Linked DNA regions of Thermogemmatispora onikobensis. The protein of the gene in region 1 interacts with the protein of each later gene in a pairwise test. Links are inferred from orthologs where the notes say so. Each region holds a gene or a part of one and is shown on either strand. Other genes may lie near its edges. The genes, in order: BGC09_RS16680, ctaD and BGC09_RS15685.

The links.
Region 2: the proteins of BGC09_RS16680 (region 1) and ctaD interact in binary tests that used the Escherichia coli proteins (3 or more experiments, as listed by UniProt). The link is inferred for Thermogemmatispora onikobensis from one-to-one orthologs.
Region 3: the proteins of BGC09_RS16680 (region 1) and BGC09_RS15685 interact in binary tests that used the Escherichia coli proteins (3 or more experiments, as listed by UniProt). The link is inferred for Thermogemmatispora onikobensis from one-to-one orthologs.

The regions. Positions count from the first base shown.
Region 1 is NZ_BDGT01000042.1:6,713-9,650, forward strand. The notes cover bases 149-2,932. They hold BGC09_RS16680 (aminotransferase class I/II-fold pyridoxal phosphate-dependent enzyme), read right to left. Parts: upstream 2,237-2,932; coding sequence 1,061-2,236; downstream 149-1,060. Other genes in these bases: BGC09_RS16675 (LacI family DNA-binding transcriptional regulator), read left to right, coding at 149-976; BGC09_RS16685 (protein-tyrosine phosphatase family protein), read left to right, coding at 2,469-2,932. Outside these bases: more of BGC09_RS16675, read left to right, coding at 1-148; more of BGC09_RS16685, read left to right, coding at 2,933-2,938. UniProt on the Escherichia coli protein: Shows aminotransferase activity with methionine and histidine as substrates, and to a lesser extent also with phenylalanine.
Region 2 is NZ_BDGT01000070.1:7,863-10,956, reverse strand. What follows is about bases 25-2,964. They hold ctaD (cytochrome c oxidase subunit I), read left to right. Parts: upstream 25-621; coding sequence 622-2,307; downstream 2,308-2,964. Other genes in these bases: ctaF (aa3-type cytochrome oxidase subunit IV), read left to right, coding at 2,604-2,876; coxB (cytochrome c oxidase subunit II), read left to right, coding at 25-402. Outside these bases: more of coxB, read left to right, coding at 1-24. UniProt on the Escherichia coli protein: Cytochrome bo(3) ubiquinol oxidase is the terminal enzyme in the aerobic respiratory chain of E.coli that predominates when cells are grown at high aeration.
Region 3 is NZ_BDGT01000037.1:7,626-10,513, reverse strand. The notes cover bases 146-2,879. They hold BGC09_RS15685 (ferredoxin family protein), read right to left. Parts: upstream 1,797-2,879; coding sequence 1,494-1,796; downstream 146-1,493. Other genes in these bases: BGC09_RS15680 (FAD-dependent oxidoreductase), read right to left, coding at 1,874-2,879; BGC09_RS15690 (electron transfer flavoprotein subunit beta/FixA family protein), read right to left, coding at 556-1,437; BGC09_RS15695 (flippase activity-associated protein Agl23), read left to right, coding at 146-417. Outside these bases: more of BGC09_RS15695, read left to right, coding at 1-145; more of BGC09_RS15680, read right to left, coding at 2,880-2,888. UniProt on the Escherichia coli protein: Could be part of an electron transfer system required for anaerobic carnitine reduction. Could be a 3Fe-4S cluster-containing protein.

The DNA.
Region 1 (2,938 bases):
AGAGACAAGGCAGCGTGTGCAGCGCATCATTGACGAGCTGGGCTTTGTGCGCAATGGCTCGGCGCGCCAGCTCCGCGCCGGGCGCAGCCTCTATATCGGCCTGGTTGTGCTCGACGTGGCGAATCCCTTCTTTACCGAAGTGGCGCGCGGCGTCGAAGATGCAGCCAGCGAGGCTGGCTACGTCGTCATTCTCTGCAATTCAGACGATTCGTTCGAGCGCGAGGCCCATTATTTGCGTGTGCTGGAAGAGCAGCGCGCGCACGGGGTGCTGATCACCCCTGTGCTCGATGACCCTACCCACCTCTATCGCCTGCGCAAGCGCGGCATCTCTGTGGTCCTGCTGGACCGCCCCAGTCGGCAGCCCGATCTGTGCTCGGTGGCCGTCGACGATGTACATGGGGGCGAGCTGGCGGCAGAGCATCTGCTGGCCCAGGGACACGAGCGTATCGCCTTTGTGAACGGTCCGCAGTCGATTCGCCAATGTGCTGACCGCCTGGAGGGTGTACAGCGGGCGGTGCGTGCGGCGGGTGCTGATCCGGCCCAGGTGATCTTAGAAGTGGCACGGCCCTTCCTGAATGCCCGCGAGGGAGAGCGCGCCGTCGAGCAGATTCTGAGTGTGAGCGAGGCCGAGCGCCCAACAGCGATTTTCTGCGCTAACGATCTGCTGGCCCTGGGAGTCATGCGCGGCCTCACCAGGCGCGGCTTTGCGATCCCGCGCGACTTTGCGCTCGTCGGCTACGACGATGTTGATTTTGCCGGCATGCTCTCGACGCCACTGACCTCGGTGCGCCAGCCCAAGTATCAGCTTGGCCGCAGCGCTGCCGAACTGCTCCTGGATGAGGCCGATCATCCCTCGACCCACGAGCACCGCCAACTTACTTACCAGCCCGAGCTGATCGTGCGCGAATCTAGCAGCTACCGTCGTCCGCAGGGTTCCTATTTCACGCGCCCGCCTGTCTCTCCCACCTCCCCCTGAGCGCCTGTCTGTCTGCCTGCCGCTGCCTCTGCTTCGCCTCGTTCTCTGCTCGCTGCTTACCTCCCCTGTCTACGTTTCTCCCTCTTAACGTCGCCTGGTGGCCAGTTTCGCCAGGCGCTCGCCTGCTTGCAGTAAGGTCTCGTCGTTCTTGCAGAAGGAGAAGCGTAGATAGTTGCTCCCGATGTGGGCGTGTTCTGGACAATAGAAGGTTTCAGGAGGAATACCAGCGACGCCGATCTCGTTGATGAGATAGCGCGCGAATTCGAGCGGGGTGCCGTCGAAGACTGGCGAGAAGTCGGCCAGCACAAAGTAGGTGCCTTCGGGTACACGATAGGGGAGGCCCGCGGCATCAAGCGCTTGCAGGAGCAGCTGGCGCTTGTGCTCGTACAGCTCCTTCAGGCCGTGATAGTAGCTATCTGGCAGGCTCAGGGCGTAGGCAATGGCTTCTTGCGTGGGATGGTGCACGGCGAAGGTGATGAATTGATGGGCCCGGGCGACGCCGTCGACGAGGTCTGGATGGCCGTAGACCCAGCCGATCTTCCACCCGGTCGCACTGAAGGCTTTGCCCGAGCTGCTGACCGTCACGGTGCGCTCAAACATGCCAGGCAGGGTGGCAATGGGAATATGACGCGCCTCGTCGAAAACCAGGTGTTCGTAGACCTCGTCGGCGATCACGGTGACATCGTGTTCAATACAGAGTTCGGCGATGCAGGTTAGCTCTTCGCGTGTGAAGACGCGCCCACAGGGATTATGCGGTGTATTGAGGATGAGAGCGCGGGTCTTGCGTGTGAAGGCGGCGCGCAGCTCCGCGAGATCGAAGGTCCACCGAGGCGGATGCAACGGGACATAGACGGGCGTGGCGCCGGCCATGAGGATATTGGGTACATAGGAATCGTAGAATGGCTCGATGACAATGACCTCATCGCCAGGATCAACCAGGCCCAAGACGGCGGCAAAGATCCCTTCGGTGGCGCCCGCCGTCACGATGACGCCGCGCTCAGGGTCGATCTCCAGACCATAGAAGCGCGCCGCATGGGCAGCCACGGCGCGGCGCAGCGAGGCTGTGCCCGGCCCCGGGGCGTACTGGTTGTACTGGCCGGCCTGCAAGGCCGTCACCAGGCGGGCAATGATGTCGGGAGGAGTATCGAAATCGGGTTTCCCCTGCCCTAGATTGAGAGCGTTGTGCTGCTGCGCCAGGACGTTGATCTCCGTAAAAATAGTGGTCCCAAAGCTCGCTACACGCCGAGCAGCAGTAGCCATGCCTGTATGCTCCTCAAAAAGAGTTGATCAGTTGAGACTATTATACCTCTCTGGTATACTCCGAGTATACGCCGCCCTGGGGGAGGGAGGCGCGTGCTCTCGCTCGGAGCCTGACCTGAAGCTGCCTCGTCGGGGCAGTCTGGCGCCGGAGAGCTGGCTCTTCTGTTTGGGTCTTATCATCTCTGTCGGATCTGGCCAGTCTGGTATCTGCCAGGAAGTCAAACGGAGCAAGATGGCTGTGGTGAGAGGATTGTACACCGTTGACTTGTTGAAGGATCAGCGCCTGAGCATCATGGGCCATCCAGCGGGCGGCGCGCTGCTGGAGCAGGCCATCAAGATGCTGCGCAGCGCTGGCGTCGATGTGCTGGTTTCGCTGCTGACGGGCGAGGAAATCGAAGAGATTGGCCTGCAGCACGAGGCGCAGACCTGCCGGGAGCAGGGGGTGCGCTATTTCCATTTCCCGATTGCCGATCTGCAGGGGCCGCCGCTGGATGGCGCCATTCAGGACCTGCTGAGCGAGCTGTATGGCCTGCTGAGCGCCGGTCACCATATCGCCATCCACTGCCGTCTCGGCATCGGGCGCTCGGCTATGATCGCCGCCGCCCTGCTGGTGCGCGCCGGCTACTCGGTGCCGCTGGCCGTGGGCCTGCTGTCGTCGGCCCGTGGCTGCTTTGTGCCGCAGACGGCGACGCAGCTAGAATG
Region 2 (3,094 bases), on another replicon or contig:
TGCGGCCTGCAGCATGCCAACATGGCCTTTAATGTGATTGCGCTGCCGCCGGACCAGTTTGCCACCTGGGTGAGTGGCCAGCAGCAAGCGGCAGCTAATAATCCGCAGTATGCGCGCGGGCTGGCGCTCTTCAAGTCGAAAGGGTGCACGGCTTGCCACGGGATCGTGGGGGTCAACCTCAACGATTTCAATACGCAGCCGCAAACGCTGGTCGGCCCCAATTTGACACACTTTGGAAGCCGTGATTTGATCGCCGGCGGCGTGCTCAAGAATACGCCTGAAAACCTGGCGAAGTGGTTGCATGATCCGCAGGCGGTGAAGCCGGGGAATGATATGCCCAATCTCGGACTCTCCCAGTCCGAGGTCAATGACCTGGTGGCCTATCTGGAAAGCCTGAAGTAAAACGATAATACTAGAGAAGAGCTTTTTCGATAGATAGGTCACCGGCCACCTGCCTGACGGGCACGCGACGCGGGGGCAGTCAGGCCATGAGCCAGGAGCGAGCAAGTTGATCGCGCGCCGGGCGGTGGCTCTGTCTGCCGCCTGCCAGCCTCTCAGTGAGAGAGCTGGCCACTCCCCGGTTTGCCTGAAGGGGCTGATTGGATATTCGGAGGATTTTCCATGGCAACCAGTACCATTGTTGAGCGTCCTGCTCTGGTCCGACAGAAGCGCTTTAGCGAGACATATCTTGGCCAGTGGCTGACGACCACCGATCATAAGAAGATCGGGATCATGTACATGGTCACGGCCTTCTTTTTCTTCGTGGTCGGCGGGTTGGAGGCGTTGCTGATCCGAACTCAGCTGGCGCTGCCGGACGGCAAGGTGCTCGATCCCCAGACCTATAACGAGATCTTTACGATGCATGGCACCACGATGATCTTCCTCTTCGTGATGCCGATGTTCACAGGTCTCGGTAACTACGTGGTGCCGCTGATGATTGGGGCGCGCGACATGGCCTTTCCACGCCTCAATGCCTTTGGCTACTGGATTGTACTCTTCGGTGGCCTCTTTCTCCAGTCCAGCTTCGTGTTCCATGCGGCACCAGACGGCGGCTGGTTCGCTTATGCTCCTTTGACTGAGTGCGGTGTGCAAGGGGTGAACTGCATCCCGGCGACGCCCTCGATCAATATGGATTTCTGGGCTTTGGGCGTGCTGCTGCTGGGTATCTCGTCGGTTTCGGGCGCGTTGAACTTCGTGGTGACCATTTTCAAGCTGCGCGCGCCGGGCATGACGATTAACCGCATGCCGCTCTTTGTCTGGATGACGCTGGTCACGTCCTTCCTGCTGCTCTTTGCCCTGCCCAGCCTGACCGCAGCTGCGGGCTTGCTGCTGCTCGATCGTCATTTGGGAACACACTTCTATCAGGCGGCCTTCAATGGTGATCCGCTGCTGTGGCAGCATCTCTTCTGGTCCTTCGGCCACCCGGAGGTCTATATCCTGATTCTTCCGGCTTTCGGTATCGTTTCGGAGGTGTTGCCGGTCTTCTCGCGCAAGCCGATCTTTGGCTATACCTTCGTGGCCTGGTCGGGGGTCGCTATCGGGTTCCTGAGCTTTACGGTTTGGGCGCACCATATGTTCGCTGTGGGCCTGCCAGTGGTGGCTCAGGCGTTCTTCGCGACCAGCACGACCTTGATCGCTATCCCGACGGCGGTCAAGATCTTCAACTGGCTGGCGACGATCTACGGCGGAAAGCTCTCGTTCAAGACGCCGATGCTGTTCGCTCTGGGCTTTGTGGCCATGTTCTTGATTGGCGGCCTGAATGGGGTGGCGCTGGCGATCGTGCCCTTCGACTATCAGGTGACCGATAGCTACTTTGTGATCGCTCACCTGCACTATGTGCTCTTCGGCGGGGCGGTCTTTGCGATCTTCTCGGCCATCTTCTACTGGTTCCCGAAGATGACGGGCAAACTGCTGAATGAGCGCCTGGGCCAGATCCAGTTCTGGCTGATGTTGATCGGGGTGAATGTGACCTTCTTCCCGATGCATATTCTGGGCCTGCTCGGGATGCCGCGCCGCATCTATACCTATGCTCCCGATCTGGGCTGGAATGAGCTGAATCTGCTGGAGACGGTCGGCGCCTTCATTATCGCGGCGGCGATCCTGGTCTTCTTGTTCAACTTCGTGACAAGCCTGCGCCAGGGTCAGTCGGCAGGCAGCGACCCCTGGGATGCCTTCACGCTGGAGTGGGATACGGCTTCTCCGCCGGAGCCCTACAACTTTAAGACGATCCCTGTGGTGCGCAGCCGCCGCCCGTTCTACGATAAGAAGAATCCGGAGACGGCAGACTGGAAGGTGGCCGTCCATTGAGAGTAGAGCGATGCTGAGCGCCTGTGAGCAGCGCCGTCTTCCTGCTGGCGCCCGGGCTGACTGGCTGCGCTGGTTGTGCTTCCGTTGGCCCGCTGCGACAGGCGGGAGCCGGCGCGCTCACCCTGGGAAGGGCTATCTCGCCTGTCTCTGGATGAGCCGGCCCGGCTATCGCACGAGAGAGGCGTACTGTGATTAACGAGGAAAAGCAGAAGGACAGGCCTCCAATTGAAGATGAGGGCCTGCAAGTGCAGGAGGAGGAGGACAAGAGAAGGCCAGGTAATCCTGGGAGCGCCAAGATGCAGCAGCAGCCGCAGGAGAAGAGCGGTGAGGCGGCGGCAGCGAACGAAGAGCAGCCGCGACCAGCGCCTGAAGGGGCCAGTGAGCAGTCGCAGGGTCGCCCGTCTCGCGCCAGAACCCCTCGCGGCCCTCATGCCAGTCTCTGGCCCTTCGTGCTGGCTCTGGCCATCGCGCTGGCCTGTTTGGGTGTAGTGACTCATCCTGCTGTGCTGGTCATCGGCGCTTTGCTGATCGTGGTGGCCGTGGTCGGTTGGGGCCTGGAGCGCTATTAGGTGAGGTTGAGAGAGCGGAGGAGGCGCGACAGTGCTGCGTGGTCTGGCTTCTTTTGTCGGCTGCTTGATCTGCTCTCGCGCAACACCTGGGCATGCGTGCGCTGGACGCGCTGTCTATCTGTCCATCTATCGACGGCTGGCCAGCGTCAGATGCTGGCGATCTTGCCAGGGTTAGCTTCGCGCTGAGGGGTTGCCGGCAAGATCACCTCTGTTGAGCT
Region 3 (2,888 bases), on another replicon or contig:
CCCAACGTTTGTCTGGAGTATCCCAATGGCTGCCCGGCCATAGCTAAAAACATTCCTGTTATCATTGCGGGGGGCGATAGTATCGCCAACGGTCTCCCACAGCAATACGCTGGCCCCAATGGCGATTACCTCTATCATCAGTATCAGATGCGCTCGTGGTGGGATCAGGGTTACATGCCGCCTCCCTGCATTCCCAGCGCCAAGCAGCAATGTGGGCCGCCGGCCCCCTATGTTGGAGTAGGGCCGCTGCTGTGGCTCAGCTATGGAGACAATCCGCCGCCGGGGGCGCACTTCAATCCAGTGCTGGCCGCCGAACGCATCTGGGCCTGGTGGTGGCAGCGTCAGCCCATAGGAGAGGACGCCGGCTATTATCCGATGGGGCTTCTTATCCGTAAGGACCTGGGGGTCACACCCTGAGCCAGTCCCAGCCCTGGGGATGGAGACAGACAATCCCTCACTCCTGGCGGAGCATATGCCCCGCCAGGACAGTGGGGGTGATCCTTGCCACAGCTTGCTCGTCCTCTGCTCTAGATGAACAGGCAGCGAACAGCTTCTTCAAACAAAGCCTCGTTCCCTCAGAAAGCGCACCAATTCATGGGCCAGCTCTTCTGGCTGCCCCTCGACCAGACGAGTCTGCCGCCGGGACGTACCACCAGAGACGATCTCTCCAATGCGCTCAAAAGGACTTAGCTGACTATCGGGAATAGACAGGCGATGTGGCCGTGGACGCGGCATTCGCACCTCAACGATTGTTGTCTCCTCTGCCTCCTCATCAGTGACAAACTGAGGCAGACTCAGCGGATCGCGCACAGTGATCGTAGCTTGCAACGCTGCTAGATGGGCAGGCAACGAAGGATAGCGCGGCTCGTTGAGCGTCTCATGAACCGTGAGCAACAGGGGGAGCCTGGCCAGCAACCGCTCGCGATAGCCACGCTCGAGACGGCGAGTGACCCGTAGAAGGAGCTGGCCAGAAGGGTCTTGCTGCGGCTCCAGCCCGATCACACCCGTAATTTGGGGCAAACCCAGGTAGGCGGCCAGCGCTGGCCCCACTGTCCCGGAGGCCCAGTCGCTGCTCTGTTCCCCGCAGAAGATCAAGTCGGGCAAGGAAGAAGAGTCAGCGCGCAAGCGCGCTGCCAGGGCGGCTGCAATCCTTAGCGGACCCCAATCGACAGCGCTCGGATGCCAGAGGCGTTCGACGGTATCGGCCCCCATCGCTAAAGCGACGCGCAGCACCTCATCGCTCTCGTCTGGTCCCAACGTGAGAGCGAAAACCGATCCGCCTCGTTGCTCTTTCAAACGCAGGGCTGCCTCCAGCGCACAAGCATCAGCGGCGTTCAACGTCTGAACGAAGCGCTCCCTATCCACCTCGCCGCTGACGGGATCAACATAGACCGAACTACAGTCAGGAGCCTGCTTCAGGCAGACAGCGATGCGCATGGTCTCTCCTTTGTTTGTGATCCTTTCCTTCGAAAAAGTCTGAACCAGAGAGCCTCTTATGAGGCGCGAAAACTCACGCCCCAGCCTCCGCGGGGATACTCCCACTCAATGGCTTTGCGCTCGCAGGCCACATAGCACGTCCCGCACTCCAGGCAATGCTCGTAGGAGAAATGCATCTCGCCCCCAAGAATCTCGAACAGCCCCGCCGGACAGACATAGACGCAGGGAGTCAGGTCACAGCCCCGGCAGGCCTCTGTATGAACGCGAATGTGTGGCCTCTTGTCGACCTTGAAACGCACCAGTTCCAGCCGCTCTTCGATAGGCTGCGTCACCACTGACTCAGATGCTAGCTCTTGCATAGTCACATCTACTCCATGCACTTCTCAGGCGCACTCACAAACAGAGCAGGACGGGCAAAGCGCGCCTGACTGCTCATTCAAAAGAAGAGCGCGCGGCCTGCCTGCCACCCATCGCGCAGGAGCGTCCACAGAGAGACCTTACTGCGCAGCGTCGTCAGAATCGTGGACCCCAGCTTCTTGCGCGGCCTGCCCTCCGAGCGAAAGACCTGTTCAGCTGCCTGACATAGTAGTTCAGGATAAAGATTCTGCAGGCGTTCATTATTGACAAAGGCGGGAGTCAGGCGAAAGCGTCGCAGATCCTGCAGCACAAAAGACTGCTCCAGGCGTTTCCGATAGCCTGAAAGGGTTGCTGCAGAGAAATCGCTGTTCCGGTGGGCCTCCAGGGCCGTTTCAGCGGCAGCCAGGCCGGAAGCCACAGCGAAATTCATACCTTCCAGAAAGATGCCGGCGGCGAAGACCAGGGCTGCGGCATCGCCAGCCACCAGCAGGCCGGCGCGTGCCAGGCGAGGGACAAGCTGCCAGCCTCCTTCGGGAATCATATGGGCCGAGTACTCCAGTGTCACGCCATCGCGCACCAGGGGGGCGACCGCCGGATGCTGCTTGAAGCGGTCGAGCAGCTCGTAGGGTCTGATTCGCTGTTGAGCCAGAGAGGCGATCTGGACAATGATTCCGAGCGAGAGTGTTTCCCGATTGGTATACAGAAAAGCCCCTCCTTTGATGGGGCCTGTGGCCTCGCCCACATACTCGCTGGCCATTCCCTCATCGCCCGTCAGATGAAAACGCTCCTCGATGGTACGTACTCCCAGGCGGAGCACCTCCTTCACGCCCAGGCTCATCTCTTCAGCGGAGAACTCTCGTTGCAAGCCGGCTTTTTTGGCCAGGAAGGAATTGGCGCCGTCAGCAGCAATGACCACAGGAGCATAGAGGGCACCGTCGTCGCGTCGGCATTGAACCCCGATGACGCGCTCTCCCTCGTAGAGCAGGTCATCGACAACTGTCGAAGTAATGAGCAGAGCGCCGGCCTCGACAGCCTTGCCAGCCAGCCAGCGGTCAAACTTGGGGCGCAGGACCGTCACCCCATTGTAAGGGGGG